Regions from separate parts of the Aromatoleum evansii genome, predicted to be linked through region 1. Evidence: predicted binding sites of a transcription regulator. Region 1 holds the regulator's gene; the other holds the start of a gene.
The links. The regulator sigma-54, encoded in region 1, starts transcription at its own class of promoters, with help from an activator protein. The targets are predictions, from matches to a motif close to TGGCACGCTTNCTGCTNA.
Positions count from the first base shown of each region.

Region 1 (15,792 bases):
AAGCTCGACGCGTTGTTCACCAGTGCATCGAGGCGGCCGTGGCGCGCCAGCACGGCGTCAGCGAGGGCCTCGGGGGCGCCGTCTTCCTGCAGGTCGGCGTGTGCCGTCCAGGCCGAGCCGGGGCGCACGCGGTTCAGTGCGTCGGCGAGCGCATCGGCGTCGCCGCCCGAGCTGCGGTAATGCAGCACCACGTTCGCGCCCGCGGCATGCAGCGTTCGCGCGATTTCGGCGCCGACGCGCCGTGCGGCGCCGGTGATGAGGATGACGGGAGTGTCCTGCTTGTCCATGGTCGGAGGGGCTTGTGAATATCGTGTGCGGTCGTGTGGGAGCGGCTTCAGCCGCGAATCGGTCGTGCCATGAGCGGAGCCGCCCCTTCGCGGCTGAAGCCGCTCCCACGGCGAAGCCGTCCCGCGCGGGGAGGCAGCGGCCTCCGCGGGGACTGCGGCGCGCCGGTTAGAATACGCGTTTTCCGTCGCACTTCGCCCATGTCCCTGCCTGAACCTTCTGCCGACGCCCTCGAACAGAGCACGCGCCTTCTCCGCACGATCACCGCCGCCATTGCCGAGGCCGGCGGCTGGATCCCGTTCTCGCGCTACATGGAGCTCGCGCTGTATGCGCCGGGCCTGGGGTATTACAGCGGCGGCGCGCGAAAGTTCGGTCCCGGCGGCGACTTCATCACCTCGCCGGAACTCACGCCGCTGTTCGGCCAGGCGCTCGCGGCGCAGGTCGAGCAGGTGATGCGCGCGTCCGCGCCCCACGTGATCGAGGTCGGCGCCGGCACGGGCCTGCTCGCCGCGGACCTGCTGCTGGAGCTCGAGCGCCGCCGCTGCGCGCCGGAGAGCTACGGCATCCTGGAAGTCTCGGGCGAGCTGCGCGAGCGCCAGTTCGACACGCTGGCGGCGAAGGCGCCGCATCTGGCCCCGCGCGTGCAGTGGCTCGACACGCTGCCCGAGCGCTTCGCCGGCGCCGTGGTGGCGAACGAGGTGCTCGACGTAATGCCTGTGCATCTGGTCGCCACGCGCGGCGACGCGCTGTACGAACGCGGCGTGGCGGTCGACGGGGAGGGCGTGCTGCGCTGGGCGGATTCGCCCGCCACCGGCGCGGTCGCCGCCGCGGCCGCCGCGCTCGAGCTGCCGCGTTCGGACAGCGCCGAGTACGTCACCGAGATCAACCTCGCCGGGCGCGCATGGATCGGCGAGTGGGCCGCGCGGCTGGATCGCGGCGCACTGCTGCTGATCGACTACGGCTATCCACGCGCCGAGTACTACCTGCCTTCGCGCTCGAGCGGCACGCTGCTGTGCTACTACCGCCACAACGCGCATCCCGACCCTTTCCTGTGGCCGGGGTTGAACGACATCACTGCGTTCGTTGATTTCACCGCGGTCGCGGAAGCCGCGTTCGACGCCGGGCTGGACGTATTGGGTTACACCAACCAGGCGGCCTTCCTGTTCAACTGCGGGGTGCTGGATTGCCTCGCGCGGCGCGCGCCGGAGGAGAGCGCGGACTACATCCGCGCGGCGCGCGCCGTGCAGCGCCTGACGACGCCGCAGGAGATGGGGGAGCTCTTCAAGGTGCTCGCGGTGGGGCGCGGCATCGCCGAGCCGCTGCTGGGCTTCATGCGCGGCGATCGATTGCACGCACTGTAGCGGGATGCAACACGCCGCCCGCGCCGGCCGGCGCGGGCGCGTCATCGCTTGCGGGCCGGCGCTGCGGCGCGGTTTCGCGCGCAACGGCCGGGCCGTTCATTCCTGGTAGCGGTACACCGCTTCGAGGAAATGTTCGACGTCGATCGGCGGCAGCTGCGCTTCATGTGCCGCGTGCTCGACTTCCTGCAGCCTTGCCGCGACTTCCGGCTGCGGCGGCAGCCAGTTCGCGTTGAGGACCTCGTCGCCGTACTCTTCCGTCGGCTCCTCGATGGCCTTGCCCGTCGTCATGTCCATGATCGTCACCATGTTGGCCTCCGCTGCGTGCTCGGGTGATCCGGCTACCTGGGTGAACTATCGGCAGCCGCGTCCGATTCCTTAATCCCTTGCTCCGTATGTGCGGGCTCGCGCTTTGTTTTCAACTCCGGCACGGCGCGGAATCACGTTCCGTGACGGGGCTGGCGAGGGTGCCTCCTCGCACCCTCGCTTCCATCATGAATGGGAATGATGACGATTTCCAGCGCGTGATCAAACAATCTGTGTCGGAAGCCACGCGGCAATGTGGTCGGCGACCGTGCGCCAGTCGCGTTCCAGCATCACGCCGTGGCCCAGGCCGGGAAAGATGTGCGCGGGCTCGCCGTACATCGCTGCGGTCATCGACACCTGCGCGGGCGGGATGAGGTGATCGTGCTCCGCGCCCAGGATCAGCATCGGCGGGCGGTGCATACGCGCCGGCTGCGGCAGGTTGAACAGCGTCATGTCCCAGATCGCGCGATGCGATTCGGGCTGGCACTGGCGGTAGAAGCGCATCAGCGCGGCGTCGTCGACGGGCTGGTGGAAGAGCGCCTCGCGCAGGCTCTCCGGTGCGGGGTGCCCGCCGTTGAGCATGCTGTTGAGGTCGTGGATGAGGTTGGGCTTGTTGAAGATCAGCCCGATCGCCGAGCCCATGAGTCCCTGCGGCGGCACCGAGCACAGCAGTACCGTGGCGGGCACGCCGGCGCGCTCGAGGTACTTCTGCACGACCATCCCGCCCATCGAGTGGCCGATCAGCACCGGTTGCGCGGGCAGGCGGGTGACGACTTCGGCGACGTCGCGCACGTAGTCGTCGATCGACAGCGTGTCGAGCGCGGCGTGCCGCCGGCTGCCGCCGTGCCCCGACAGCGACACCGCATAGCAGGTGTAGCCGGCGTCGGCGAAGTAGGGCAGGAAGTGCTCCGCCCAGCACCAGGCGCCAGTGTAGGCGCCGTGGATGAAGAGCAGCGGCGTCGCGAAGGCGGGCTTGCCGGACGGGCTGCAGGCGAGGACTTCGAGGTCGCCGAAACGGTTGGCGTTCATGGGCGGAGCTCCGCTGCAACGGGACTTCCGGTGGGCGAGGTTGGGGAAGTGGTGTCGGTCATTCCTGGCGTCTTCTTGTGGCGGGCGGGTACGTTGCGGCGGCGCGGCCTCGCGGGGTCTAATGCATGTTTATTTGCCGGAGCAGCGCGTGTTGAAGTGGCTCGTCGTGATCGTGCTGATGGTACTGGTAATCGGCCTGTTCCGGCCCGGGCTGACCCGGTTGCGCTTCGGCTACCTGCCCGGAGACCTGCATTTCCGCGTCTTCGGTCGTCCGTTTCATCTGCCGTTTACCAGCACGATCCTTCTGTCGCTGGTGGCATGGGCAATCCTGCGGGCATTGTGACCCGGCCCGCGCCGACAGGGCAATCGCACGAAACCGCCCTACGGGCGTGCGGGCGATTCGCGACCGGCGGGCGCCTGCGGTTCTCGTAGGGCGGGAGAAGCGTAGCGTATCCCGCCATTCCACCGGTCGGGACCTTGCCCACGGCCGCGTGGCGGGATACGCCTTCGGCTCCTCCCGCCCTACGATCCGTGCCTGCACGAACAGTTTGGCAACCACGCCGACGACCAGCGCATTCAGGTGATCGCCGGGTCCGCCCCCACGTTTCGCCGCCCCGACCCCGGCTCAGTTCGTGTCGCCGCCGGCATCGGCAGCCCGGCCCTGCGCCTTGACCGCGGCGACGCGCGCCGCATGCACGCGCAGCGGGATCTGCGCCTTGTCGTCGCAGGCCCGTGCGATCGCGCCCGCATCCACGCCCTGGATCGCGGCCAGCGCCGCACGCCAGCGCTCGGCACGGACGTAGGGCGCCTCGCGGCCTGGGCGGCCGTGGTAGTCGCAGGCGGCGGCTTTCAGCAGCAGGGCGAAGCGTTCGGGCCGGCGCAGCGCGTCGACCGTCTCGAGCACCTTGACCATGGTTTCCGGACGCAGCTTATCGACCTGGTGAAGGATGCCGTGCTCGCGCGCGAAGATCACCGCCAGGTCGCGGCATTCGACGGGTGCGCGCAGGCGCTCCGACACTTCGCGCGCCCGCGTCGCGCTCTTCGCCTCGTGCCCGTAATGGTGCGGCAGGATGTCCGCCGGCGTGTCGCCCTTGCCGAGGTCGTGCATCAGGCAGGCCCAGCGCACGGCCAGCGGCTGCTGCGTCTTCGCGGCGTGGTCGAGCACCAGCAGCACGTGCTCGCCGGTGTCGACCTCGGGGTGGTGTTCCACCGGCTGAGGAACGCCGAACAGGCGCTCCACCTCGGGCAGGATGCGTGCCAGCGCGCCGCAGTCGCGCAGCACGCGCAGCATGCGCGAGGGCACGTCCTCCATCAGCCCGCGTGCGAGTTCCTGCCAGACGCGCTCGGGCACGAGGTGGTCGACCTCGCCGTCGGCGACCATCGCGCGCATCAGCGCCAGCGTCTCCGGTGCGACCGTGAAATCGCCGAAACGCGCGGCGAAGCGCGCGACGCGCAGGACGCGCACCGGGTCTTCGGCAAAGGCCGGGCTCACGTGGCGGAACACGCGGGCGGCGAGGTCCGCCTGTCCGCCGTAGGGGTCGATCAGCGTGCCATCCTCGTCCGCGGCGATCGCGTTGATCGTCAGGTCGCGCCGCAGCAGGTCGTCTTCCAGCGTCACGTCGGGCGCGGCATGTACGACGAAGCCGGTGTAGCCGTGTCCGCTCTTGCGTTCGGTGCGCGCGAGGGCGTATTCCTCGTTGGTCCGCGGATGCAGGAAGACGGGGAAGTCCTTGCCGACCGGGCGGAAGCCGCGTGCGAGCATCTCCTCGGGCGTGGCGCCGACCACCACCCAGTCGCGATCCTGCACCGGCAGGCCGAGCAGGCGGTCGCGCACGGCGCCGCCGACGACATAGCAGCGCATCAGCCGTACAGGTCCTCGGCGGGGATGGATTCGGTCTCCGCGCGTGCCGCCGCCTCCCATTCCTTCATCGCCGGGTGGGCGAGCATCGCCGCGAGATACTCGGCGGCGGCACCCGCCGGCTGCACGCCGTAGGTCTTGAAGCGGAAGCAGACCGGGGCGTACATCGCGTCCGCGATCGAGAAGGCGCCGAAGAGATACGGTCCGCCCGGATTGGCCTTCGTCCCGAAGCGCGCGCGGCAGTCGTTCCAGATCGCCTCGATGCGTGCGATGTTGGCGTCGACGCCGGGCGTGTGGCCCTTGCCGGCGTAGTCCTTGCGGATGTTCATCGGCATGTTCTCGCGCAGGTCCTGGAAGCTCGAGTGCATTTCCGCGCTGATCGCGCGCGCCACTGCGCGTGCCGCGGGATCGGCCGGCCACAGCGAGGGCGACTTTTCCGCGAGGTATTCGCACACCGCCAGCGAATCCCATACCGCGAGGCCGTGGTCGATCAGGCAGGGCACCTTGCCCGAGGGCGAGTGCTGCAGGATGCGCTCGCGGCTGCCCTCGATGAAGAGCGGGATGCGGATCTCCTCGAAGGACTGGCCGCTGGCGCGTGCCGCCATCCAGGGACGCAGGGACCAGGACGAGTAGTTCTTGTTGCCGATGATCAGTTTCATGCGGTCGTCTCCGTAGGGGTATCGGGGTGCAGCGGGAGGCTCAGCCGTGGCGCGGGCGGCGCGGGCGGCTGCGCATCGGGTAGTAGCGGGCGCGCACATGCCCCTCGCCGATCCAGGTCGGCGCGAGTCCCTCGAGCCCGGCGGGCCGCATGCCGAAGGGCAGGGGAGCACCGCCGGCGACGTTGTCGACGCGCATCGAGCGCACGTTGTCGCGGCTCATTAGCGGTCGCGGCGCGAGCTCCATCAGGCGCGCCTGCAGCAGCGCGAGGCTTTCGGGCAGCGGGATTACCGGGCGCGGCCGGCCGGCGAGTTCGCTGACGTACTCGACCAGTTCGCGCAGCGTGTACACCTTCGCTCCCGCCACTTCGTAAGTCTGGCCGCGCGCCGAGGGTTCCATGAGACTGCGCCACACCACCTCGGCGACGTCGTCGACATGCACCGGCTGAAAGCGCGCATGCGCCCCCGCGAGCGGCAGCACGGGGAAGAGCTGCGCGAGGCGCACGAACATGTTGAGGAAGTTGTCCTCGCGGCCGAAGATCACCGACGGGCGCAGGATCGTCCACGCGGGCGCATCGCCGGCCGCGCGTATCGCCTCCTCTCCGGCGGCCTTGGAGCGCTGGTATTCGGACGGGCCGTCCGCCGCCGCCCCGAGCGCGCTGATATGCACGAGGCGCGCGACGCCGGCCGCCTGGCAGGCAGCGACGATCTTGCGCGGCAGCTCGACGTGGGCGCGCGCGAAATCCGGGCCGTAGGGCCGGCCCGGGCGCGAGTGCAGGACGCCGACGAGGTTCACGACGGCGTCGGCGCCGGCGAACATTCGCTCCAGCGTCGCGGGGTCATGGACGTCGGCCTGCACCACCTCGACCGTCGGAATCGGCAGCAGCGCGCCCGCATGCGTATAGCGCCGCGTTGGCACCAGCACGTTTATGCCCTCGCGCGACAGGCGGTTCGCAACGACGCGGCCCACAAACCCGGTGCCGCCGATGAGTACGACACGTTCCAGTTTCATGTTGCAGCCTCCTGGCGCAGGACGGGCAGCGCTACGGTTCCGCCGTCAGCCGTGGTGAGATGGTGCCGAGACGGGCCTTCAGCGACTGCGGCTTCGCTTCCAGCATCGCGGCATAGATGACGGCGTTGGCCATCACCTTTTTCACATAATCGCGCGTTTCGTCGAAAGGGATCGTCTCTGCATAGATCGCGCCTTCGAGCGGACGTTCGTCGCGCCATTTTCGTGCGCGCCCGGGTCCCGCATTGTAGCCGGCCGACGCGAGTACCGGATGGTCGTCGAGATCCTCGAGGATCAGCCGCATGTAGCTCGTGCCCAGCAGCACGTTGGTGTCCGGGTCGGTCAGCATGCCCTGGTGATAACCGGCGAGGCCGATCTTGCGCGCGACCCACTTGCCCGTGGCGGGCATCACCTGCATCAGGCCCTGGGCGCCTGCGCTCGAGCGTGCCGGTGCGATGAAGCGGCTTTCCTGGCGCATCAGGCCATACACCCAGGCCATGTCCAGTCCCTGCTGGCGCACCTGGGGCTCGATGAGCTGGCGATACGGCGTGAGGAAGCGCAGGTCGTAGTTCGCCTGCGGGTCGGTGCGCTCGGCGGTGTTGATCGCGCGGTCGTAGATCTCGTTGCGCAGCGCAAGCCGTGCCGCGGCGACCAGGAAGGCCTCGTCGCGGCCGCGCAGCGACCAGTTCCACTCGCGCATGCCTTCGGTGCGCATCTCCAGCCGGTACAGCGCGAGCGCGCGGCGCAGGCCGGGGTCGGCCTCGGCGCGCGCCATGTCCTCGGCCGTGATGTTGCCGTTGCGCGCGGGGGCGGCAAAGAGCTTGCCGAGCTCCTCGCCGGCGAGGATGCCGTAGAAGCCGGGCTGTCCGGCGATGCGCTGGAACAGCGCCGCAGCCTCGGCCGGCCGGTTCTGTGCGGCGAGCGCGCGGCCGAGCCAGTAGGTCCACTCCGGCTGTGTCTGCTCGGTCGCGGCGAGGCCCTCGATCGCCGTCTGCACGCCGCGCCAGTCCTCGACGCGCAGCTCGGCGCGTACGCGCCACGCGCGCTGCTCGGCGCTCATCGGCACCTTGCCGGCGGCGCGGAACCAGCGCACCGCCCCCGGCGAGCCCTGCAAGGACCCGTGATGACCGAGGGTCGCGTGAATGTAGGCGCGCTCTTCGGCGCCCAGCCGCTCCTCGATGCGTGCGAAGCGCGCGTAGGCGGACGACACGTCCTCGCGCGCGACCCGGACCAGCGCGGCCAGTGCCAGCTCGCGTCCCGCGCGCGAGAGGGCGAAGTTCGCCGGCAGGCGGTCGAGCCAGGCCGCCGGGCTCTTCATCATGCGGTCGAAGTCGGCGAGCGGCGGCGCGTCGGCGCCCGGCATCCACGACAGCGTCGCGCGCGCGTTCGATGGGTTGCGGCTGTCGACCTGCCGCCGCACGCGCCACCACAGCTCGTCGCTGCCGATGTGGCCCGCCAAGGTCAGCGTGCGGAACACCGGCTCGCAGGCGCTATGGTTGTCCGCGAGCTCCATCCAGCGTGCGCGGACCTCCTCCAGCACGCTCAGGTCGCCCGACTCCAGGCGCGCATTGCGCTGCAGGCAGCGCAGCTCCGCGTCCGGTTCGCGCAGGTCCGCGTACACCTGAAGGAAACCGCTCCAGTCGTATTCGCGCGCCATGCGTCGCAGCCAGTCCGCGCGCAGCCGCTCGGCGAGCAGGCTGTCGGCCTCACGCAGCAGGAACTCGTTGAGCTCGTCGACCGGCGGCGCTTCGGGACGGGCGAGGATGTTCGTCAGCCGCCAGTAGCGCACGTAGGGATCGAGCACGTGCGGCTCGCGCTCCGCAGCGAGGCGCTCCAGCATTGCACGGTCGCCGGTGCGCAGCGCCTCGCGCGCGGCGAGGATGCGGTCGTCCCCGATCTGCCCGAAGGCTCCCTGCGTCAGGCTCGCCAGCGTCAGAGCCAGCGCCGCCCACAAACCCTTTGCCATCCCTTACCATCCCCTTTCAATCAGCCCGACCATACCACAGTGAATTCCGCCCATCCTGCCCCCGGCATAGATTCCGCCGATCCCTCCGAGCAGCGCCGCGCCCTGCGCGCCCGCACCATCGCCGCGCGTCAGGCGCTCACGGCGACGCATCGCGCCGCGCTGATGCGCCATCTGGAAATCCATCTCGGCGAACTCGTCGCTCGCCTGGCGCCGACGAGCCTGGGCTTCTGCTGGCCCTACCGCGGCGAGCCGGACCTGCGCGCCTGGGTCACGCACTGGCTGGCGGCGGACAGCGCGCGCGTCGCGCTGCTGCCCGTGGTGCCGCATCAGGCCGGCCCGATGGAGTTCCGCCGCTGGATTCCCGGCATGGAAATGCCGCTCGACCGCCACGGCATCCCGCATCCGGCGCACGGCGAGGCGGTCGTTCCCGACATGATCCTCGTGCCGTGCAACGCCTTCGACGCCGCGGGCTACCGCGTCGGCTACGGCGGCGGATACTTCGACCGCACCCTGGCGGTGATGGATCCCGTCGCGGTGGGGCTGGGCTTCGAGTTCGCGCGGGTCGATGACGTGTGGCCCCAGCCGCACGATCGTCCGATGGACTGGATCGTCACCGAGGCCGGCGCCTTCCCCGCTCAGCCCAGGAACATGCGGTAGGCAGGATTGGCCGACTCGTCCGCGTATTCGTAGCCGAGCCGGTCGAGGAAGTCCTGGAAGGCGCCCTTGTCCTCGGGCGGCACCTGCATGCCCACCAGCACGCGGCCGAAATCGGAGCCGTGGTTGCGGTAGTGGAACAGGCTGATGTTCCAATCCGAATGCAGGCTGGTGAGGAAGTTCATCAGCGCGCCGGGACGCTCGGGGAATTCGAAGCGGTACACCAGTTCGTTGTTCACGTGCGGTGCCCGGCCGCCGACCATGTAACGGATGTGGCTCTTCGCCATCTCGTCGTCGGTCAGGTCCACCGCGGGCAGCTCGTGGCGTTCCAGCATCTCGACCACGCGCGTCGCCTCGGCACGGTTATGCACCGCGACGCCGACGAAGATGTGGGCCCGCTGCGGATCGGCGTAGCGGTAGTTGAACTCGGTGATGTGACGGTTGCCGATCAGGCTGCAGAACTTGCGGAAGGAGCCCGGCCGCTCGGGGATCGTTATTGCGAACACTGCCTCGCGCTGTTCGCCGACCTCGGCGCGCTCGGCGACGAAGCGCAAGCGGTCGAAGTTCATGTTCGCGCCGGAAGCCACGGCAACCAGGTTCTTGCCGTGCAGGTTGTGGCGTTTCGCGTACTCCTTCGCGCCGGCGACCGCGAGGGCGCCCGAGGGCTCGAGGATGGAGCGTGTGTCCTCGAACACATCCTTGAGCGCCGCGCAGATCGCGTCGTTGTCGACCAGAATCATCTCATCGACGTACTGCTGGCACAGGCGGAAGGTCTCCTCGCCAACAAGTTTCACCGCAGTGCCGTCGGCGAACAGCCCGACCTGCTCGAGCTCGACGCGCCGGCCTTCGGCGAGCGAGCGCGTCATCGCGTCGGCGTCCACGGTCTCCACGCCGATGATCCTGGTTTCGGGGCGCAGGCGCTTGATGTAGGCCGCCACGCCGGCGATCAGGCCGCCGCCGCCGACGGCGCAGAACACCGCGTGGATCGGGTCAGGGTGCGCGCGCAGGATCTCCATGCCGATCGTGCCCTGGCCGGCGATCACGTCCGGGTCGTCGTAGGGATGGACGAAGGTCAGCTTCTCGGTCTTCTCGAGCTCCACCGCGTGGGCGTAGGCGTCGGAGTAGGAGTCGCCCGCGAGCACCACCTCGCCGCCGCGCGCCTTGACCGCCTCGACCTTGATCTGCGGCGTGGAGGTCGGCATCACGATCACCGCGCGCACGCCCATGCGCTGCGCGGAGAGCGCGACGCCCTGCGCGTGGTTGCCGGCCGAGGCGCAGATCACACCGCGCTTGAGGGCCTGCGGCGACAGGTGCGCCATCTTGTTGTACGCGCCGCGCAGCTTGAAGCTGAACACCGGCTGCATGTCCTCGCGCTTCAGGAAGACGCGGTTATGCACGCGCTCCGAGAGGTTCGTGGCGAGGTCAAGCGGCGTTTCCTCGGCCACGTCGTAGACGCGGGCATTGAGGATCTTTTCCAGGTAATCCGGTGTTGCGGCAGTCATCGGGGAAGCCTTCGCGGGGCGGCGCAAAGACATTGAGCGTATCAGCCGATGCGGCACTGCGGCAAGCGTCTTGCCGGCCGTGCCGTTCAGAGGGTTTCGCCGTCCGCGTCGAGCAGGCGCTGCTGGCGGTCGATGAATTCCTGCGTCGAATCGATGCCGCGCAACTGCAGGATGGTCGAGCGCACGGCAGCTTCGAGCAGCACCGCGATGTTGCGTCCGGCCGCGACCGGCAGGGTGGTGCGGATCACCGGCACGCCGAGGATGTCCTGCGTCTCGCGCTGCACCGGCAGGCGCGAGGGGTCGGACTGGCCCGGCAGGCGGCGTTCCAGATGCACGATCAGGCGCAGGCGCATCTTGCGCCGGCAGGCGGTCTCGCCGAAGATCGTGCGGATGTTGAGGATGCCCAGGCCGCGCACCTCGATGAAGTCCTTGAGCATCTCCGGGCAGCGCCCTTCGAGCACGGTCGGCGCGATGCGCGAGAACTCGACGATGTCGTCGGCGACCAGCCCGTGACCGCGCGAGATCAGCTCGAGCGCGAGCTCGGACTTGCCGGCGCCCGAGCTGCCGGTGATGAACACGCCGATGCCGAGCACGTCCATGAACACGCCGTGCAGGGAGATCTTCTCGGCGAGCTCGCGCGACATGTACAGGCGCAACTGGTCGATCACGCTCGCGGAGGGCTGCGGCGTCGTGATCAGCGCGACGTCGGCGTATTCGCAGATGCCGCGCAGGATGTCGGGGATCGCGCAGCCGTCGGCGACGATGATCGCCGGCGGGCGCGCACCGATGATCTCGGTGAGGTGGTGGGCGACCTTGTCGCGCGCATGGCGCTGCGCCCACGCGAGTTCGGCCGCGCCCAGGATCTGGATGCGCGTCGGGTGGATCAGGTTGAGGTGGCCGACGAGGTCGGCTGGCCAGATGCGCTCTTCGTTGACCGAGATGACCCGGTCCAGCCGGCCGCTGACGTGCGTCAGCTCCAGCTGTTCGCGGTGCAGGTCATACAGCCGCGCGACGCTGGTCTGCCGCATGCGGGCCCCAGGAGGCGAACAGCGAATGGATCGTTGCGACGTCGGGTGCGTTCTGCAGTTGCTCGCGGAAATCGCGGTCGCTGAACATCTGTGCGAGCTCGGAGAGCAGTTGCAGGTGGGTCTCGTTGGCCTGCTCGGGCACCAGCAGCACGAACAGCATCGTGACCGGGCGGCCGTCGGGGGCGTCGAACTGCACCGGGACCGAAAGGCGCAGGAAGGCGCCGGCGGCGTCCTTCAGGCCCTTGATGCGGCCGTGGGGAATGGCGATGCCCTGGCCCAGGCCGGTCGAGCCGAGGCGTTCACGTGAAAACAGGCTGTCGAAGACGACGCTGCGGGCGATGCCCTGATTGTTCTCGAACAGGAGGCCGGCTTGTTCGAAGACGCGCTTCTTGCTGCTCGCGTCCAGATCGATGACGACGTTCGAAGGAGGCAGGAGTTCGGCGATGAGGCTCATGCGGATCACCACCTGCACGACACGGGCCGTGCCGCTGCCGATCGGGGGCGGGAGGAGGCTCGGGGTGTGCGGCAGGCGCGGGTTGAAAACGCGCGAATTATAAACACACCCCGGACCCCCGGCGTGAACTAAAGGATCACAGCTCGGTCGGTTGCTGGTGCTTCAGCGTGTCGTGGCCATGGTCGTGGTTCTTGCCCTTGTATTTGAGCACCTGGCGGTCGAGCTTGTCGGCCATGCTGTCGATCGCCGCGTACATGTCACCGTCCTCGCTCTCGACGTAGATGTCCTTGCCGCGCACGTGCAGCGTGACTTCCGCCTTCTGGCGCAGCTTCTCCACCGACAGGATCACGTTGACGCTGGTCACGTTGTCGAAGTGGCGGATGACGCGATCCAGCTTGGTGTTGACGTACTCGCGGATCGCGGGGGTGACTTCGACGTGATGTCCGGTGATGGTGAGATTCATGATGTTTCCTCGTATTGTCAGATCGTCTTTCAGATCGCTTTGCGCAGGCTGACCGGCGGGATATTGAGTGACTCGCGGTACTTCGCGATCGTCCTGCGTGCCACCACGATACCCTGCTGGCCCAACAACTCGGCAATTTTCGCGTCGGACAGGGGCTTTTTCCTGTCTTCGGCCTCCACCAGCTGGCGAATCAGCGCTCGAATCGCCGTGGAAGATGCCGCCCCACCGGTGTCGGTGGCAACGTGGCTGCCGAAAAAATACTTCAGTTCAAACACGCCGCGCGGTGTGGCCATGAACTTCTGCGTCGTGACCCGCGAGACCGTCGACTCGTGCAGCTCGAGCTGGTCCGCGATCTCCCTCAACGTCAGGGGTCGCATCGCCACATCTCCATAATCGAAGAACTGCCGCTGCTGGTCAACGATCGCCTGCGAAACCCGCAGGATGGTGTCGAAACGCTGTTGCACGTTCTTGATCAGCCAGCGTGCTTCCTGCAGCTGGCTGGTGAGTGCGCCGCCCGATCCGCGGTTCTGCTGCAGGATGCTGGCGTACAGCGAATTGATGCGCAGCTTGGGCATCGCCTCGGGGTTGAGCGTGACCGTCCAGCGGTTGCGCACCTTGCGCACGACGACGTCCGGCAGGATGTAGCGCGTCTCCTGCACCGAGTGCTGGGAGCCCGGATGCGGGTCGAGACGGCAGATCAGCGCGTGCGCGGCGCGCAGCGCGTCGTCGTCGCAGCCGGTGGCGCGCTTGATGCGCAGGAAGTTGCGCTCGGCGAGCAGGTCGAGGTGCTCGTCGACGATCTTCAGCGCGAGGTCGCGCGTCGGGCAGGAGGGCATCGCCCTGAGCTGCAGGCTCAGGCATTCCTGCGGGTTGCGCGCGCCGATGCCGGCCGGGTCGAGGTTCTGTACGTGGTGCAGCGCGATCGAGAGGTCGTCGAGGTCGTATTCGAGCTCGGGCGGCAGCAGCGGCAGCAGTTCTTCGAGCGACTGGTTGAGGTAGCCGTCCTCGTCCAGCGCCTCGATGATGAAGCGCACCAGCGCGCGGTCGCGGTCGGACAGCGGCGACAGGCTCACCTGCTGGTCGAGGTGGTCGCGCAGGCTGGTGCCGGCGGCCTGCAGTTCCTGGAAATCGGTGTCGTCGTCATCGTCGCGGTTCGAGGAGCCGCTGCTCGCGCTCGACCATTCGCCGGCTTCGTCGAAGCTTGCCGGCTCGCTCTCGCCATGCGCCTCCTCGGGGGAGGCAGGTGTTTCGGCCTGGTTGCCGGCGGCTTCGCTCGGCTCGCTCGAGCCCTGGGCCGCGCCCGGCGAAAAATCGCTGCCGTCGCCGTCCTCGCGCTCGAGCATGGGATTCTCGAGGAGGAAGCGTTCCAGCTCCTGGTTCAGCTCCAGCGTGGACAGCTGCAGCAGCTTGATCGATTGCTGCAGCTGCGGCGTCAGCGTGAGGTGCTGGGAGATCTTGAGCTGGAGGGACGGTTTCATGGCGCTTCGCCGATAGTGGGCTCAGAGGCGGAAATGCTCGCCGAGATAGACGCGGCGAACCTGTTCGTTGGCGACGATCTCGTCGGGGCGTCCGCTGGCGAGCACGCGGCCTTCGCTGATGATGTAGGCACGGTTGCAGATGCCGAGCGTCTCGCGCACGTTGTGGTCGGTGATCAGCACGCCGATGCCGCGGTCGCGCAGGAAGCGGATGATCTTCTGGATATCGAGCACGGCGATCGGGTCGACGCCGGCAAAGGGCTCGTCGAGCAGGATCAGGCGCGGGTCGGTCGCGAGCGCGCGGGCAATCTCGCAGCGGCGCCGTTCGCCGCCGGACAGCGAGACCGAGGTGTTGTCGCGCAGGTGCGCGATGCCCAGTTCCTCGAGGAGTTCCTCGAGAAGCTCGTCGACGCGTGCGCTGCCGAGGCCCCGCAGCTCCAGCACGGCGCGGATGTTCTCGGCGACGGTGAGCTTGCGGAATACGCTCATTTCCTGTGGCAGGTAGGACAGGCCGAGGCGCGCGCGCGCATGCACGGGCAGGTGCGTGAGCTCGGCGTCGTCGAGGCGGATGTCGCCGCCGTCGGCACGCACGAGGCCCACGATCATGTAGAAGCAGGTGGTCTTGCCGGCGCCGTTGGGGCCGAGCAGGCCGACCACTTCGCCGCTGCCGACCTCGAAGCCGACATCGTGGACGACGGTGCGCGCCTTGTAGCGCTTCTGCAGTCCGGCGACCTTAAGCAGACTCATCGGGGTTCTCTTTCAATATCTTGCGTATCACGTCGGTGCCGAAGCCGCGCCCCTGCAGGAATCTCGCCTGCCTGGCCCACTCGCGCGCGTCGGCCGGCGTGGCGCCGAACTTGCCGCGCCACACGGTGCGGGCGCGTTCGACGTCATCCTCGACCGCCTCGACATCGAGTGCGGCGTCTATCGTGTCGCGTCCGACGCCGCGCTGGGCGAGCTCACGGCGCAGCCGCGCGGTGCCGAAGCGGGCGGCCTTGCTGCGCACCCAGGCTTCGGCGAAGCGGTGGTCGCTGAGCAGGCCCAGTTCGGTGATGCGGTCGAGCACGTCTTCGATCTCGTCGGCGGAGCCGTGCGGGGCGAGCTTGCGGGCGAGCTCGGCGCGCGAGTGCTCGCGGCGCGCGAGGTGCCGCAACGCGCGTTCCCGCAGGCTCGTCTCCGGCATGATCCCGTGAAGGGGCGTCAGGCCGCCTCGGCAGCCGGTTGCGCGGGCTCGGCCGGCAGTTCCTTGAGGCCGACCGCGACGCGCACCTTGTTCTCGATCTCGCGCGCGAGCGCCGGATTGCCGCGCAGGAACTCGCGCGTGTTGTCCTTGCCCTGGCCGATCTTGTCGCCCTGGTAGGAGTACCAGGCGCCCGCCTTGTCGACGATCTTCTTCTCGACGCCGAGGTCGATGATCTCGCCTTCGCGCGAGATGCCCTCTCCGTAGAGAATGTCGAAGTGCGCTTCCTTGAACGGGGGCGAGACCTTGTTCTTGACGACCTTGCAGCGCGTCTCCGAGCCGACGACCTCGTCGCCCTTCTTGATCGCGCCGGTACGGCGGATGTCGAGGCGCACGGAGGCGTAGAACTTGAGCGCATTGCCGCCCGTGGTGGTCTCCGGGTTGCCGAACATCACGCCGATCTTCATGCGGATCTGGTTGATGAAGATCACCAGCGTGTTGGTGCGCTTGATGTTGGCGGTGAGCTTGCGCAGCGCCTGGCTCATCAGGCGGGCCTGCAGGCCGGGGAG
Region 1 covers NZ_CP141259.1:5,029,441-5,045,232, reverse strand. Annotated here, with positions in the region: gene U5817_RS23635 (pteridine reductase) at 1-287, opposite strand, end outside; gene U5817_RS23630 (class I SAM-dependent methyltransferase) at 486-1,646, shown strand; gene U5817_RS23625 (hypothetical protein) at 1,743-1,952, opposite strand; gene U5817_RS23620 (alpha/beta hydrolase) at 2,172-2,978, opposite strand; gene U5817_RS23615 (DUF2905 domain-containing protein) at 3,127-3,321, shown strand; gene U5817_RS23610 (multifunctional CCA addition/repair protein) at 3,604-4,839, opposite strand; gene U5817_RS23605 (glutathione S-transferase family protein) at 4,839-5,495, opposite strand; gene U5817_RS23600 (complex I NDUFA9 subunit family protein) at 5,536-6,504, opposite strand; gene U5817_RS23595 (transglycosylase SLT domain-containing protein) at 6,536-8,467, opposite strand; gene U5817_RS23590 (5-formyltetrahydrofolate cyclo-ligase) at 8,507-9,124, shown strand; gene ilvA (threonine ammonia-lyase, biosynthetic) at 9,103-10,623, opposite strand; gene hprK (HPr(Ser) kinase/phosphatase) at 10,710-11,651, opposite strand; gene ptsN (PTS IIA-like nitrogen regulatory protein PtsN) at 11,620-12,105, opposite strand; gene hpf (ribosome hibernation-promoting factor, HPF/YfiA family) at 12,242-12,568, opposite strand; gene U5817_RS23565 (RNA polymerase factor sigma-54) at 12,598-14,046, opposite strand; gene lptB (LPS export ABC transporter ATP-binding protein) at 14,068-14,790, opposite strand; gene recX (recombination regulator RecX) at 14,777-15,226, opposite strand; gene recA (recombinase RecA) at 15,244-15,792, opposite strand, start outside.

Region 2 (15,792 bases), 1.5 Mb from region 1:
GACCTGCCAGCTCTTGCTGTCGAGCACGGTCACGGCGTGGTCGTTCTCGCTGCTGACGAAGACGTAGCCGGTGCCTTTGGCGGCGGCGGTGGTAGCCGCGAGCGCGAGGACAGCGGCGGCGATGAGTCGGGTGCGGGGGGTGCGGGGGATCAAGCGGGGTCTCCTCTCGGGGTGGTTTCTGGTTCTTGTGGTCGATGAGGGCGGCAGAAGCGTTCAGTCGCTGCGTTCGCCCCCCGTCATGTGCAGGAAGGCGTCGGCGAGCGTCGCGGTACCGGCCTGGGCGGCGAGCTCTTGCGGGCGCCCCTCGGCGAGGATCTGGCCGCGGTGCAGCACGACGACGCGGTCGGCCGCTTCGGCCTCGTCGACGAGGTGGGTCGCCCACAGCACGGCCACCCCACGGTCGCGCAGCGCGAGCACTTCGTCGAGGAGTTGGCGGCGCGAGGCCGGGTCGAGACCGACGGTGGCCTCATCCATGAGCAGCACTGCGGGTTCGTGCACGAGGGCGCGCGCGAGCTCGACCTTGCGCCGGTTGCCGCCGGAGAGTTCGCGCACGGGGTCGCCTGCGCGCTCGGTGAGGCCGAGGCGGGCCAGCGCGTCGGCGACGCGTTCGCGTGCGTGGCGCCCGCCGAGACCGTGCAGCGCGGCGTGGAACTTGAGGTTCGCGGCGACGCCCAGGTCGAGGTCGAGCGTGCTCTGCTGGAACACCACGCCCAGGTGCGCGAGCGCCGCGACCGGCGCCTTGCGGATGTCGTGGCCGCACACGACGAGCCGCCCGGAGTCGGCGTTGAAGAGGCCGGTCAGGAGCTGGAACAGCGTGCTCTTGCCCGCACCGTTGGGGCCCAGCAGCGCGACGAACTCGCCGCGGCGCACGGCGAGCGTGACGCCGCGCAGGGCTTCCCGCGCGCCGTAGGACTTGCGCACGTCGGCGAGCTCGAGCGCGGCGCCCGCCTGCGTCGCATTGCGGCTCACGGGAGAGGCGTCGAGGGTGGCATTCATGCGCTCATTCATCCTTGATCTCGTCCGGGTCGCTGGTGAGCCCCGCGAGGAGCTCAGGGTGCCGGGCAAGAAGCTCGGCGTGCAGCGCCTGCACGGCGGCACCATCCGGGGCGCGTGGACGTGCGAGCGCGAGGGGGAGTTCGAGCACGACACGCCCGGGCGCGGCCGAGAGGAAGCAGATGCGGTCGGCGAGCGCGAGCGCCTCGCGCAGGTCGTGGGTGACGAAGAGCACGGTCGCACGCGAGCGCTGCCACTGTTCGACCAGCATCGCGCGCAGGCGATTGGCAGTGGGCACATCGAGCGAGACGAAGGGCTCGTCCATCAGCAGCAGCTTCGGTTCGATCACGAAGGCGCGCGCGAGGGCGACGCGCCGCTGCATGCCGCCGGAGAGGCGCCCGGGGTAGGCGTCGAGCACGTCGGCGAGGCCCATCGCGACGAGGAGTTCGCGCGCGCGCTGGCGCGTCGCGGGGCTCGCGTCGGTGACGAGCAGCACGTTCTCGAGCACGGTGAGCCAGGGCATCAGGCGCGGCTCCTGGAACATGAAGCCGATGTCGTGGGCGGTGTCGGCGCCGGCGAGGCACACGCGGCCCTCGACGTCGCGATCGAGCCCGCCGACGACGTTGAGCAGCGTGCTCTTGCCGCAGCCCGAGGGGCCCACCACGCACACGAACTCGCCCGGCGCGGCCGTGAGCTTGAGCCCGGCGAGCGCCAGATGCGGGGCCCCGGCGCGGTCGGGATAGGTCTTGCGGTCGATGGCGATGTCGAGCATTCAGGATCTCCAGCGCGTGAGCCGCCGTTCGAGCGGACGCAGCCCGGCCGCCTCGACGACGAGCACGACTGCGGCGAACACGAGCGTGTAGGCGAGGATGCCTGCGATGTCGAAGAGCTGGAAGAACATGTTGAGCTGGAATCCGACTCCGTTGCTGCGCCCGAGAAGCTCGACGACGAGGACGATCTTCCAGATGAGCGACAGCCCCGAGCGCGCGGCTGCCATCAGGTAGGGATAGAGCTGGGGCAGATAGACGTGGGTGAAGGTGCGCAGCCGCGGCAGACGGTAGGCGTGGGCGACCTGCATCAGGCGGGCATCGATGGCGCGCGCGCCTTCGCGCACGGTGACGACGACGGTGGGGATCTTGTTGAGCGCCACGGCAACGATCGCGGCGGCGTCGTTCAGCCCGAACCACACGTAGCACAGGATGATGGTGACGAGCGCGGGGATGTTGAGCCCGAGCACGAGCCAGCCGTCGAGCAGCGCATCGAGCCGGCGCCAGCGCCCCATGGCGATGCCGATCGCGGCACCGAGGGCCATCGCCAGCCCGAAGGCGACGGCGACGCGCGCGAGCGTGATGGCCAGGTGCGTGGGTAGTGCGAGCGAGGAGGTCTCGGCGGCGATGCGCGCGAAAACGGCGGCCGGTGGGGGCAGCGTCTGGCTGGCAAAAAGCGTTGCTGCGAGCTGCCACAGCACAAGGAAGGCGGCGAGTGAAACCGCACGCAACCACCCTTCGCCCTGCGGGCCGTGGCGTTTCATCGCTCGCCTGAGCGGCGCGGCCGGCAGCGGCCAGGAAGCGGATTCATCGGCACCGGCCTTCATCAGCGCGGGGCGCCCGTGCGCCAGAAGGTGCCGGGGGGCAAGGCCGTGGCGGCGCCGACGAGCTCAGCTCCACCCTCCTGCGCGAGGATCGCGAACACGCGCCGCGCAGTACGCTCAGCGTGCGCGACGTCCTCGCCGGGAATGCCTGCGCGGAAACCGTCGCGCAAGGCCGCGAGCGTCGCGTCGTCCTCGGCGCGCGTGAGCGGGCGCAGCTCCTCCCACACCGTGTCGGAGGTCTGCATGTGGCGCCGCGCCTGCGCGCCCGCCCGCAGGAAGCCTTCGAAGGCCGCGCGGTTCTTCGCCGCCCATTCGTCACGGAACACCCAGCCGATCATCGGCAACTCGCCATCGACGCCGAGCCCCTTGAGGACCTCGTCGAGGGACAGGAGCTCGCGCATCCCCGCCGCGCGCAGACGCGCCGAGAAGTGCCAGAAGTTCATCACCGCCGGAAGCTCCCCCTTGAGCATCAGCGCGTTGAGCAGCGGCGGTGCGCCGAAGTCGGGTTTCACCAGCGTCGCGGCGTCCTCGCCGACGGTCTTGCGCGCATAGGCACGCAGCAAGAGCCAGCTCTTGTCGAGCGCACCACCGGCGACCCCCAGGCGCTGCCCGCGCAGGTCGGCGAGCGTGCGCACATTTGCATCCGGTCGCACCATGATGCCGCCCACGGCGCGCGAGTACGGCACGAAGGCGAAGTCGCGCCCTTCGGCGCGCTGGCGCGCGACCCAGATCCAGTCATTCACGATGAGGTCCACCGCCCCGCCCTGCAGCGCGACGTTCGCCGCGTCCTTCTGCGCGAGCGGCACCACCTCGATGCGCACGCCCTCGCGTTCGGCAAAGCCCTGGCGCTTCATCACCTCGAGCTCCCAGCTCACGGTGCCGTACTGCAGCACGCCGATGCGGATCACGGCCGGATCGGCGGCGCCGAGCGGGGCGATCAGGCAGGCGAAGAGCGCAGCGGCCGCAAGGCACGCACGCGTGAAGTGGCGCAGCATCGAAGTGTCTCCATCGTTCTTGTGTTGCCATCTGCCGGATCGAGCCGGCCGAGGTCGTAGTACCAATGCAGGATTCGATCCAGCAATGCGTCACCGGTTCGCATTCGCCCCCACGCCGATTCACCTGCTCCACGATGGAACACCTGCTCCATTTCGGAACACCCGGTGGAGAGCCGCATGTCACGGACCGTTGAAGCGGCCCGGACACGTCCTTCAAGCATAGAGCATGATCAGGCGGCCTTTGCGAGCTGATCCAGTTCCTCGTCCGTAAATAGGCGCGAGCGAGTGAGGAAGGTAAGCCCTTCCGGCCCCTCGAGCGAGAACATCCCGCCGCGACCTTCGACGACATCGATGATCAGCTGCGTATGCTGCCAATATTCATACTGGGCGCGGCTGATGTAGAAGGGACTGCCGCCGATCTCGCCGAGCAGGATGTCGGCAGGACCGGTCAGGAACTCCGCGCGCAGATAGCACATCGGCGCGCTGCCGTCGCAGCAGCCGCCCGACTGGTGGAACATCACCGGGCCGTGCTTCGTGATGAGACGTGCGATGAGTTCTTCGGCACTTTCGGTGGCGATGACACGCTGGACCATGACTGACTCCTTGCACGCCGCGACGCGGCGAAAAAAACGGGCGGCCTGGGCCGCCCGTGAATCTCCACCGCTGTAGACGGAAGAGAGGGAGAGAAGAACACCATGAGCAAGACGGGCGTTTGGATGCGCCCGACCGGCCTCGCGCCCGGAAGGACGCGAGCGCGAGACCTTGGCAACGCGCTCAGAAGAATCCGAGCGCGTTGGGGCTGTAGCTCACCAGCAGGTTCTTGGTCTGCTGGTAGTGGTCGAGCATCATCCTGTGGGTCTCGCGACCGATGCCCGACTGCTTGTAGCCGCCGAACGCGGCGTGCGCGGGGTACAGGTGGTAGCAGTTGGTCCACACACGGCCGGCCTTGATGCCGCGGCCCATGCGGTAGGCGCGGCTGCCGTCGCGCGACCACACGCCGGCGCCCAGGCCGTAGAGCGTGTCGTTGGCGATGGAGAGCGCCTCGGCCTCATCCTTGAAGGTCGTCACCGACAGCACCGGCCCGAAGATTTCCTCCTGGAAGATGCGCATCTTGTTGTGGCCCTTGAACACCGTCGGCTTGATGTAGAAGCCTTCCGCGATGTCACCGCCGAAGCGTGCCGCCTCGCCGCCGGTCAGGAGCTGCGCGCCCTCCTGCTTGCCGAGATCGATGTAGGACATGATCTTCTGCATCTGCTCGGTCGAGGCTTGCGCGCCGATCATCGTCTCGGTGTCGAGCGGGTTGCCCTGCTTGATCGCCTTCACGCGGGCGAGCGCGCGGTCCATGAAGCGGTCGTAGATCGACTCGTGGATCAGCGCACGCGACGGGCAGGTGCACACTTCGCCCTGGTTCAGCGCGAACAGCACGAAGCCTTCGATCGCCTTGTCGAAGAACTCGTCGTCGGCCGCGGCGACATCCTCGAAGAACACGTTGGGCGACTTGCCGCCAAGTTCCAGCGTCACCGGGATGATGTTCTGCGACGCGGCCTGCATGATCAGGCGGCCGGTGGTGGTCGAGCCGGTAAAGGCGATCTTGGCGATGCGGCTGCTGGTCGCGAGCGGCACGCCGGCTTCGCGGCCGAGGCCGTTGACGATGTTGAGCACGCCCGCCGGCAGCAGGTCCGCGATCAGCTCCATCAGCACGAGGATGCCGACCGGGGTCGATTCGGCAGGCTTCAGCACCACGCAGTTGCCCGCGGCAAGCGCCGGCGCGAGCTTCCACGCCGCCATCAGGATCGGGAAGTTCCACGGGATGATCTGGCCCACGACGCCCAGCGGCTCGTGGAAGTGGTAGGCGACGGTGTTGTCGTCGAGTTCGGCGAGCGAGCCTTCCTGCGCGCGGATGCAACCGGCGAAGTAGCGGAAGTGGTCGATCGCGAGCGGGATGTCGGCGGCCATCGTCTCGCGGATCGGCTTGCCGTTGTCGACCGTCTCGGCGTAGGCGACGAGTTCGAGGTTCTCCTCGATGCGGTCGGCGATGCGGGTCAGGATGCGGGCGCGCTCGGCGACGGGGGTGCGGCCCCACTTGTCGGCGGCGGCATGCGCGGCATCCAGCGCGAGCTCGATGTCTTCGGCGCTGGAGCGCGCCACTTCGCAGAACTTGCGCCCGGTGATGGGGGTGATGTTGTCCATGTACTGCCCGCGCACCGGGGCGACCCACTTGCCGCCGATGAAGTTGTCGTAGCGCGTCTTGAACTGGACCTTGGCGCCTGCCTTGCCGGGCATCTCGTAGATCATTGAACTCGTCTCCAGAAGTGTTGGGTGGTCAAAACGCTGTCTCGCGTCGCCATCCCTTCCGCAGGCGGCGTGCCAGCCCCGTCGAATATTCTCGGGGGAGGCGGTTTTCCTTTTGTGCACAAACATTTGCGCCTCAAAACGGGACATTCCGGCGACGCTCCGCAGGCGTGTCCGCCCCTGTCCTCCGCTGCTCAACAAGACAACACCTGTCCCAATGCGGGACAGATGCGCGGGCTCGACGATTCCCTCACTTGCGCGAAACCCCTGGTAGCACGAGGGTTTCAGCTCGAAAGGAATGATTCATGCTTCATCGCACCCCATGATGGCAGCTTCACCCCCGACATCCCGGCCGGAATCCCTCATCGCATCGTGGCAGCGCAGCCGCGAGCACGGGCTGCGGCCGGACGAACCGCTCAACGACACGGCGCTCGCGCCGGGCGAACTCACGGACCGCATCGCGGCAAACAACCGCCTGTTGGCCTTCTCGCGCCCGATGATCGAAGGCCTGTACCGCCAGATCGGCAGCCCGTCCTCCACGGTGCTGCTGGCCGACCGCCAGGGCATGATCCTCAGCGCGCTGGGCCACACGGATTTCCTCGACCGCGCCAGCCGGGTTGCGCTGCGGCCCGGCGTCGACTGGAGCGAGGCCGTGATGGGCACCAACGCGATCGGCACGGCGCTGCACACCGGCACGGTCGTCACCGTTCAGGGCGACCAGCATTACCTCGCGCGCAACCGCATCCTGACCTGCGTCGCGACCCCCATCCTCGCGCCGACCGGCGGCATGCTCGGCATCCTCGATGTGTCGTCGGACGCGCGCGAGAACCTGACCCATGCCGAGGCACTGCTGCGCACCACGGCCGAACTGATCGAACACCGCCTGCTCGAAACGCTGGACGACGGCTTCCTGACCCTGCACTTCCACACACGCCGCGATGCGCTCGCAGATCCCCTGCACGCCCTCGTCGTATTCGACGAAGGCGGCCGGCTCGTCGCTAGCAACCGCAAGGGACGCGGCATGCTCGGGCTGGACGCACGACATCCCGCGACGACCTACGAAGCCTGCTTCGCAACGCCCTGGAGCAGTCTCGTCGCGCTGGCCGCGCAGGCGCCCGACGCCCCCTTCCCGCTCTACGACCTGAAGGGACGCACACTCATCGCGCGTGCCAACTTGCGGACGCGGCGCCGCGCCGACACGGAATCCGGCGCCGGAACCGCCCGCCGCGACGACTCACGCCTGGGTGCGATTGCCCACGGCGACGGACGCATGGCGCGCATCGTTGACACGCTGCGCAACTGCGCGACCGAATGGACACCGCTGCTGATCGAAGGAGAGATGGGGACCGGCAAGGCGCATCTCGTGCGCGCCTTCCATGAAGACCACAAACCGACCGTGGACGCACCGCTGATCGGCATCGACTGCACAGCCCTGCCCGACGGCGAAGCCGCGGCGGCGGAACTCGATCGCGCCTGGGCACAGGCCGCCAACGGCATCCTCTTCCTGGTGGAGATCGACGCCCTGCCCGCCACGCTGCAGGCGCGGCTCTTCGACGCCCACGACGGCAGCCGCGCCCGCGTGATCGGTGCCGCACGGCAGCCGCTCGCCGAGCTGCGCCGCGATGGTCGACTCGACCTGCGCACCTTCGAGGCGTCCGGCGGCCACATCATCAGCCTGCCGCCCCTGCGCGAGCGCGACGACTTCGATGAGCTGGTGCGCCATTTCGTGCGTGAGGCCGGCGGCGGGCGGTCGATCTATGTCTGCCCCGAAGCCCTCGCCCTGCTGCACCGACACCGCTGGCCGGGCAACCTGCGCGAACTGCGCAACCAACTCCGCCTCGTGCTCGCCCTGATGGGCGACGAGGCCAGCCAGCTGTGCCCCGAGGACATCCCGCCGGAATTGTTCGAGAACGCGGCGTGAGCCTCGGCTACTAACCCGACAACCCAATACCGTTCGCCCTAAGCCCTTCGACACGCTCTCAAGAGACAGCTTCCATATGTCATTGCAGACTGCCCAATACCGTTCGGGCTGAGCCTGTCGAAGCCCTGCCGAGACCCCGCCCTTCGACAAGCTCAGGGCGAACGGAGGCTGTTTCTTCGTCTCGCTTTGCCTCGCCGCGGCGGGGATTACTTCGCTCAGGGCGAACGGTGGTATCTGATCGCAGCCCCGACAAGTCAGGCTGGCTGCACCGCCTCGCTGCGCGCCCGGGCGAGCGGCAGCAGCTGGATCGCCATCACACACGCGAAGATCAGCCCGCCGCCCACCAATTGCATCGGCGTGAGCACCTCGCCGACGAAGATGCGCGCAGCGAGTGCAGCAAACAAGGTCTCGCAGCTCAGCAGGATCGCCGCATCGGCCGCGAGCGTGTGGCGTTGCGCGACCACCTGCAGCGTGAATCCCAGGCCGACCGAGAGGATGCCCGCGTAGGCGATCGACGGCAGCGCGCGCTCCAGCGCGTCCAGACTGACGACCTCGGCGTAAAAACCGCTCGCCATGCCCAGCACGCCGCACATCACGAATTGCAGGCACGCGATCGTGATCGGCGCCCCGTGGCGCGCGGCGACCCGTCCGACCATCATCACGTGTGCCGCCCAGAACACCGCGCTCGCGATCACCCACAGGTCGCCCGTCGACAGCGCCGCGAGGCTGCCCCCCCCGAGCAGGAAGGTGCCGCCGAGGCAGCCCGCACTCGCCGGCCACACCGACCAATGCAGGCGCTCGCGCAACAGCAGCGCGCTCGCGACCGGCACCAGCGGCACATACAGGGCTGTGAGGAAACCGGCGTTGCTCACGGAGGTGCCGGCGATGCCGATCTGCTGGAAGGCCGCGCCGAGGAACAGCACCACGCCCAGCACAAGGCCGCCGGCCAGGTCGCGGCCATCCAACCACACGCCGCGCCGCCCGAGGCGGCGCAGCTCGCGCGCGACCAGCGGCAGGATCACCACGGCGCCGAACAGGAAGCGCACGCCGGTGAAGGTGAAGGGCCCCACGTCGCGCATGCCCGTCTGCTGGGCGACGAAGGCCGTTCCCCAGATCAGTGCTGCAACCAGCAGGAGGCCGTTGGCCTGCGCGCGCTTCATTCACCGGCTCCCATACAATTCATCTCGCCGCGATGCGGCCGAGGCGCCTTTATACCCGAGCTGAGGTAGCCGCAGACGGTCGAAAGATGCCGCATTTGAACATATCGACATTCGATCCTGACATTTCGCCAGATTGGTGGTATTTCGCTACAAAATTATCGATTCTGTTTGACGCCCGCATCCTTCAAAGTTCGGCCCTGCAAATCGGCATCGACCAGGGCCGTGAAGCTACGACCGGGCCCGGCGAACCACTCCTCGCCGGACCCGGTCGAACCGAATCCTTAAACCGCCGCGTACGACGCGTGCCCCGGGGCAGACCAAGACCATGACGAATCTCAACGTTAGCCTGATCGGCGTTCCCACCGACGTCGGCGCCGGCACGCGCGGCGCCAGCATGGGCCCCGAGGCCCTGCGCGTGGCGGACATTCACGCGGCGATCGCGGCCTTCGGCGCCGACGTGCGCGACTGCGGCAACCTCGCCGGCCCCACCAACCCCAACCTGCCCGCGGTCGGCGGCTTCCGTCACCTGCAGGAGGTCGCACAGTGGAACGAGATCCTGCACGAGGCCGTTTACGCGGAGCTGCGTGCCGGGCGCCTGCCGGTGATGATGGGCGGCGACCACTGCCTCGCGATCGGCTCGATCAGCGCCGTCGCGCGCCATTGCCGCAGCGTCGGCAAGAAGTTGCGCGTGCTGTGGTTCGATGCGCACGCCGACCTCAACACCGCAACGATGACGCCTTCGGGCAACATCCACGGCATGCCCGTCGCCTGCCTGTGCGGCCACGGCCCGGAAGTGCTGACGCGCATCGGCGGCCACATCCCGGCAATGCTCCCGGCCGAGATCCGCCAGATCGGCATCCGCAGCGTCGACGAGGGCGAGAAGCGCTTCCTGTGCGAACTCGGCGTGGAAGTATTCGACATGCGCTACATCGACGAAGTCGGCATGCGTGCGGTGATGGAACAGGCACTCGCCGGCGTCGACGAAAACACGCACCTGCACGTCAGCCTCGACGTCGATTTCCTCGACCCGACCATCGCACCGGGCGTCGGCACCACCGTGCGCGGCGGTCCCACTTACCGCGAGGCAGAACTGTGCATGGAGATGATCGCCGACACCGAGCAGCTCGCCTCGCTCGACATCGTCGAGCTCAACCCCGCGCTCGACCACCGCAACATGACGGCGGAGCTGGCCGTCGACCTCGTCGAGAGCCTGTTCGGCAAGAGCACGTTGATGCGCATGCACCGGCAGACGCGCGGCAAACGCTGAAGCGGCGGCAGTCTCCAGCCCGCTTACGGGCTCAGAAATCGAGCCGCAGCGACACCCAGTGACGACGGCCGACGACGCGGTCGGCCGGGCTGCCGTCGGACTTGAACTCGCCGTGGTCGCCATCGAGCGACTGCACCGTGTAAGCCACCTCGCCGCCCTGCCCCGCGATGCGGAACGGGTAAGCCAGGCGCGCGTCGGTACGCACGTAGCTCCCGACCGCTGTGTTGCGGGTCCAGCGCATCGGATCGACCCAGTAGCGCGCGATGGAACCCTCCAGGCCGTACGGCAGCTTCTGCATCCACAGCAGGGATGAGGCGCGTCGCGGTGCGGATTGCTCGGCGAAGGCGTCGACCAGCTCCTTGCGACCGCGTCGGGTCACGAGATTGCTCACCGGCGTCAGCGCTTCGTCCGTGTATTCGCTGTCGATGCGGATGAAGCTCTGCGACACCATCAGGCGCGTCGCTTCGACCGGCTGCCACTTCCACTGGTATTCGATGCCGTCGATGCGGATGTCCTGGATCGGCGTCACCTGATCCCCCAGGCGGTCGCGCACGTTGGGGTCGATCAGGAACAGGCGGTCGCCCACGCGTTCGCGAAAACCCCTCACGTCCAGGCTCATGCGCCAGTCCTTCCAGTCGCCGAGGTAGCCGACTTCCCAGCTATCCAGGCTCTCGGCCGGCAGGTTGCGTGTTCCCGTCAGCTCCGCGCGCGTCGCGCTGCTGCGGAAGTTCGCGCGGTAGTCGAGGATGCTCGCCGTGCGCCACGCCCGCGTGTAGCCGACGCGGACGGTATTCGCGGTGTTCACGTGAAAGCTGCCGCTCGCGCGCGACGACACGTTATTGCCTGCAATCGAATCGTATTCCGACGAAACGCCGAGGTTGCCGGTGAACCAGGCCGCAGCCGCCCATTCCACGTTCGCAAAGGCGCGGCTGACGTCGCGCGACACCTTGCCCTCCCCGTACAGCATGCTCTTCGAGCGCAGCGCGTTCTGCCGCCAGCTCGCCCCCCACACGAGCCGCGTCTTGTCGAAGGGCGAGAACGTATGCTGCGCCTCGATCTCGTTGCGGTGACCGCGGTCACCGGATTCGTCGACATGCGCGAAACCGGCCGGAAGACCGGGATCGACGTAGTCGTCGCTCGCCTCGTCCACCGAATAGGCATAGCGCAGCGAGAAGTCGGAATCCTCGGACAGGGTGCGCAGCCAGCGCAGCTGCAGCCAGGTGCTCGACTGGTCGAAATCGCGGATCGGATTCCCCGGATCGCTGCGGAACAGCTCGCCGTTGCGGTTCACGAAGTCCTTGTCCAGGCGCCCGACGGTCATCACCCCCTCGATCCGGCCCGCGTGCAGGTCGAGTTCGTCGCGCACGCCGAGGCGCCAGGCGGCGCGCAGGTCCAGCAGGCGAGAGCGGAAGCTGTCAATCCAGTCGTACCGGTCCTCAAGCCCGTCGTCGTCGAGCTGCTGGTAGGTCAGGCGCAGCTCGCCGTCCTCACCCAGCCGCGCGCCGCCGCGCAGCGTGTAGTCGCGAACGCCCTGGCTGCCGTGGTTGGCCGCCACCGACACGCCGCGCACGAGCGCGGGATCGACGGTGATGATGTTGATCACGCCGAGGAAGGCGTTCGTGCCGTAGGACGTGGTGTTTGAGCCGCGCACGACCTCGATCCGCTCGATGTCTTCGAGCGCGACCGGCATCAGCGCCCAGTTCACACCGCTGCGGAACAGCGGCGAATGCAGCGAGCGGCCATCCACCAGCACCTGCACGCGCGGCGAATAGTCCTCGTCGGTGATGCCGTGATAGGTCACCCGCGCCGGATCGGTGTTGTGCGGAAAGGTCTGGAAGCCCGGCACGAGCCGGAACACGTCGTTCAGCGCCCGCACTCCCGATGCGCGGATGGTTTCGCGATCGATCACGGTGACCGCCGTCGGCGCATCCACCTGGCGTTGCGGCAAGCGGCTCACGCTCGCCACCACGGGCAGTTCGCTGAAGAATAGATTGTCGTCTGCCGTCGCCGGCGCGTTTCCGAGCACCGCCGCGACTGCCAGGGCGGTTCCGCTGCACATTCTTGTGACCGACTGCACACGACTCCCCTGGTCGCGATTCGAAGCGGCGAGTATCGGGGCGGCACCCGCTCCCGGTCAATCGACGTCCGGGCTTTGCCGTGGCAGCAGGCACGCTCCGATGCACACGAGGGACTTGATTGCAGGGTCGATGTCACCCATCTTGGATGTGCCGGACCAGCCGGCATCCATTCATCGGAACGACACATGAAATACCAGGACTACTACGGGATTCTCGGGGTGGACCGAAATGCCACGCCCGATGAGATCAAGAAGGCGTTTCGCCGCCTCGCGCGCAAGTACCACCCCGACGTCTCGAAGGAGACCCAGGCCGAAGCGCGCATGAAGGAAGTCAACGAGGCCTACACCGTACTCTCCGACCCCGAGAAGCGTGCCGCCTACGACCGCCTCGGGGGCGCCTATCATGCGGGCGACGAGTTCCGGCCACCACCGGGCTGGAGCGGCGACTTCAGCTTCACCACGCACGGTTTCTCGCCCCGCGAGGCGGAGGAATTCAGCGACTTCTTCAGCCAGCTGTTCGGGGGCATGGGCGGCATGGGCGGCATGGGCGGATTCAGCCGCCACGGCAGCGGCGCGCGCCATGCGCGCGGCGAGGACCACCACGCGCAGGTGCTGCTCGACATCGAAGACGCCTACACCGGTGCGCCCCGCCAGCTCAGCCTGCGCCTGCCGCAGCCCGATGAGCTTGGCCGGGTGCATTACGCGACGCGCACGCTCAACGTGAAGATTCCCGCCGGCGTGCGCGAAGGGCAGATCATCCGGCTCGCCGGACAGGGCGCCCCGGCCCCCGCCGGAGGCCCCGCCGGTGATCTGCTGCTCGAGGTGCGCTTCCGACCCCACCCGCGCCTGCGCGCGGACGGGCGCGACGTGCATATGACGCTGCCGCTCGCCCCGTGGGAGGCCGCGCTGGGTGCGGTGATCCAGACCGAACTGCCCGGCAGCGCGCTCAAGGTCCGCATCCCCGAGGGCGCCCAGAGCGGCCAGCAGCTGCGCGTGCGCGGCAAGGGCATCCCCGGCACCCCGCCCGGCGACCTGCTGCTCGATCTGCAGGTGGTGCTGCCGCCGGCCGACAATCCCGGGGCGAGACAGATCTATGAAACCATGGCGCGTGAACTCGCATTCGATCCGCGCCGCGGCACGAGGAGTTGAGCATGCGTGACGACGACATCCTCATCGGTAGCCTGCTGGAAGACAGCTGGTTGACGCTGGAACAGGTCGCGGCCGCCTGCGCGGTCGAGACCGAATGGCTGCGGCGCCACATCGAGGAAGGGCTCTTCCCCCACGCGGAGAGCGTGTCGGGTGTGTGGCGCTTCTCTACCGCCGGACTGGCGCGCGCGCGGCGCATGCGCCAACTCGAGCGCGATTTCGACGCCGTGCCGGAACTCGCCGCCCTGGTTGCCGATCTCTTGGAGGAAATGGACGCCATGCGGGCGCGACTCGGGCGATACTAGGCACCCGATCCGGCGCAGGAGCTGCGGCGCGCGGTGATCCCGAGGCCGAAACGGACCGGAGTCCACGATGAAGCAGCTCGACGAATTGCTGGCGCGAATCCAGGCGCTGCAAGAGGATCTGGAAGCGGAGTACCGTGAACGTCGCGAGGAACTCGAGCGCAAGCGCCTCGAGCTGGCCGACAACTTCCTGCGCCAGCAGCGGCGCTACAAGATCGGCCTGTTCCGCTACCTGCGCCGCACCAGGTTGCTGGTCGCGCTGACCTCGCCGGTGATCTACCTCGGATGGATCCCGTTCCTGCTGATGGATCTCTTCGTGACCGTCTATCAGGCGATCTGCTTCCCGGTCTACCGCATTCCCAAGGCGCGCCGCTCCGACTACATGGTGTTCGACCGCAGCGAACTTCCCTACCTGAACCTGATCGAGAAGTTCAACTGCTTCTACTGCTCCTACGGCAACGGCGTCGCCGCCTACACGCGCGAAGTCGCCGCCCGTACCGAACAGTACTGGTGCCCGATCAAGCACGCGCGCCGCGTCCACCAGGCCCACGACCGCTATCCGCATTTCTTCGACTATGGCGACGGCGAGGCCTTCCGCGCCGGGCTCGCGCGCCTGCGGCGGCAGTACGAGCGCGACCGTCCGCCCGGGAAAACCGACACGCCCCCCGACCTGCCCGAGTGAATGCACGCCGGCACGATTTTCTGCTAATTTTTCAGGCGTCCTGCTTGCAAGGAGGATCGCAATGGAAATCCTGCCCAGTATCGCCGCGCAGATCGATGCAGTGCGACTGCCGTTGTACGCCGTCACCCTCACGGCCCTGCCCCGCCCGGACACGCCGCTGCTGCTGATGCTGCACTGGCACGGCTTCCGGCCCGACGAGCGCGCGGCGCCGGGCGATCCCTTCGCACGGCGGCGGCCCGTCCCCGGCTCGGCGCTGCAGCTCAACGCCCAATGGCGCGGCATCGAGGAACTCGATCGGGCGATGCTCGACGCGGCGTGGCAGCTCGGCGCATGGGACATGGAACGGCGCGCGCGCCGCGGCTGCAGCCAGATCGGTGCGCCCGAGCAGGAGGCCCTCGAATGCCGCCAGGCCTTCGGCGAGAACCCGCTCGCACCCGGCGACGACTCGCATCTGCTCGTCGAAGCGCCGGACCGGGCCGAGATGATGCACTTCGCCGCCGCGAAGGGTTATCTGCGCTGGATGTTCCGCCCGGTGCGCGGCGGCCTGTGGCGCGAGATCGCCGAGGACGACACGCTGGGCCCCGACGGTGGCCGCGAGCCGCCCTGCCCCGTCGCGCCGCGCGCTCCGGGCATCACTCGCAGCGCCCCCCACGTCTATCGCCTGGGGCGGGTCAACCGCATCGTCCTGCGCTGACGATTCTCCCCTCTTGAAATCCCGGCGGGCCGTCCCCAGATCGGTTTTCGCCGGCACCACAGCCGGCCGGACTGCTCGCCGGGGCTTCGCTGACCTGTGCCCGTGGCCCACGACGACGCGGTCCATTCCCTTGCTTTATTGGTGAACTCGTAAAGGAGAGAATGAGATGCAAATTCGTCCCCTACGCGACCGGATCATCGTCAAGCGAGTCGAAGCGCAACGCACGACCGCATCCGGGATCGTGATCCCCGACACCGCGGCCGAGAAGCCCGAACAGGGCGAGGTCGTCGCCGTGGGCCCGGGCCGCCGCGACGAAAAGGGCGAACTCATCCCCATGGAAGTGAAGGTCGGCGACCTCGTGCTGTTCGGCAAGTACGCCGGCCAGACGATCAAGGTCGAAGGCGAAGAGCTGCTGGTCATGCGCGAGGACGACGTCATGGGCGTCGTCGAGCGCGACGCCGGCACGCTGAAGAAAGCCGCCTGACCCCATCGCAAACCATTTTCAGGAGACAAGAACCTATGGCAGCCAAGATCGTCCAGTTCCACGACACTGCCCGCGAACGCATCGTCAAGGGCGTGAATACCCTTGCCAACGCCGTGAAGGTCACCCTCGGGCCGAAGGGCCGCAATGTGGTCCTCAACCGCAGCTTCGGCGCCCCGCTGATCACCAAG
Region 2 covers NZ_CP141259.1:3,521,082-3,536,873, forward strand. Annotated here, with positions in the region: gene U5817_RS16505 (PQQ-dependent catabolism-associated beta-propeller protein) at 1-153, opposite strand, end outside; gene U5817_RS16510 (ABC transporter ATP-binding protein) at 214-996, opposite strand; gene U5817_RS16515 (ABC transporter ATP-binding protein) at 1,001-1,765, opposite strand; gene U5817_RS16520 (ABC transporter permease) at 1,766-2,524, opposite strand; gene U5817_RS16525 (ABC transporter substrate-binding protein) at 2,587-3,579, opposite strand; gene U5817_RS16530 (DUF779 domain-containing protein) at 3,810-4,172, opposite strand; gene adh (aldehyde dehydrogenase) at 4,354-5,874, opposite strand; gene U5817_RS16540 (sigma-54-dependent Fis family transcriptional regulator) at 6,197-7,792, shown strand; gene U5817_RS16545 (DMT family transporter) at 8,047-8,952, opposite strand; gene rocF (arginase) at 9,278-10,219, shown strand; gene U5817_RS16555 (TonB-dependent receptor plug domain-containing protein) at 10,251-12,278, opposite strand; gene U5817_RS16560 (DnaJ C-terminal domain-containing protein) at 12,483-13,445, shown strand; gene U5817_RS16565 (chaperone modulator CbpM) at 13,448-13,747, shown strand; gene U5817_RS16570 (hypothetical protein) at 13,815-14,426, shown strand; gene U5817_RS16575 (hypothetical protein) at 14,488-15,120, shown strand; gene groES (co-chaperone GroES) at 15,287-15,604, shown strand; gene groL (chaperonin GroEL) at 15,640-15,792, shown strand, end outside.
Region 2: adh (aldehyde dehydrogenase) is a predicted target of sigma-54. The motif match lies at 5,932-5,949, and genes of this name have one in related genera.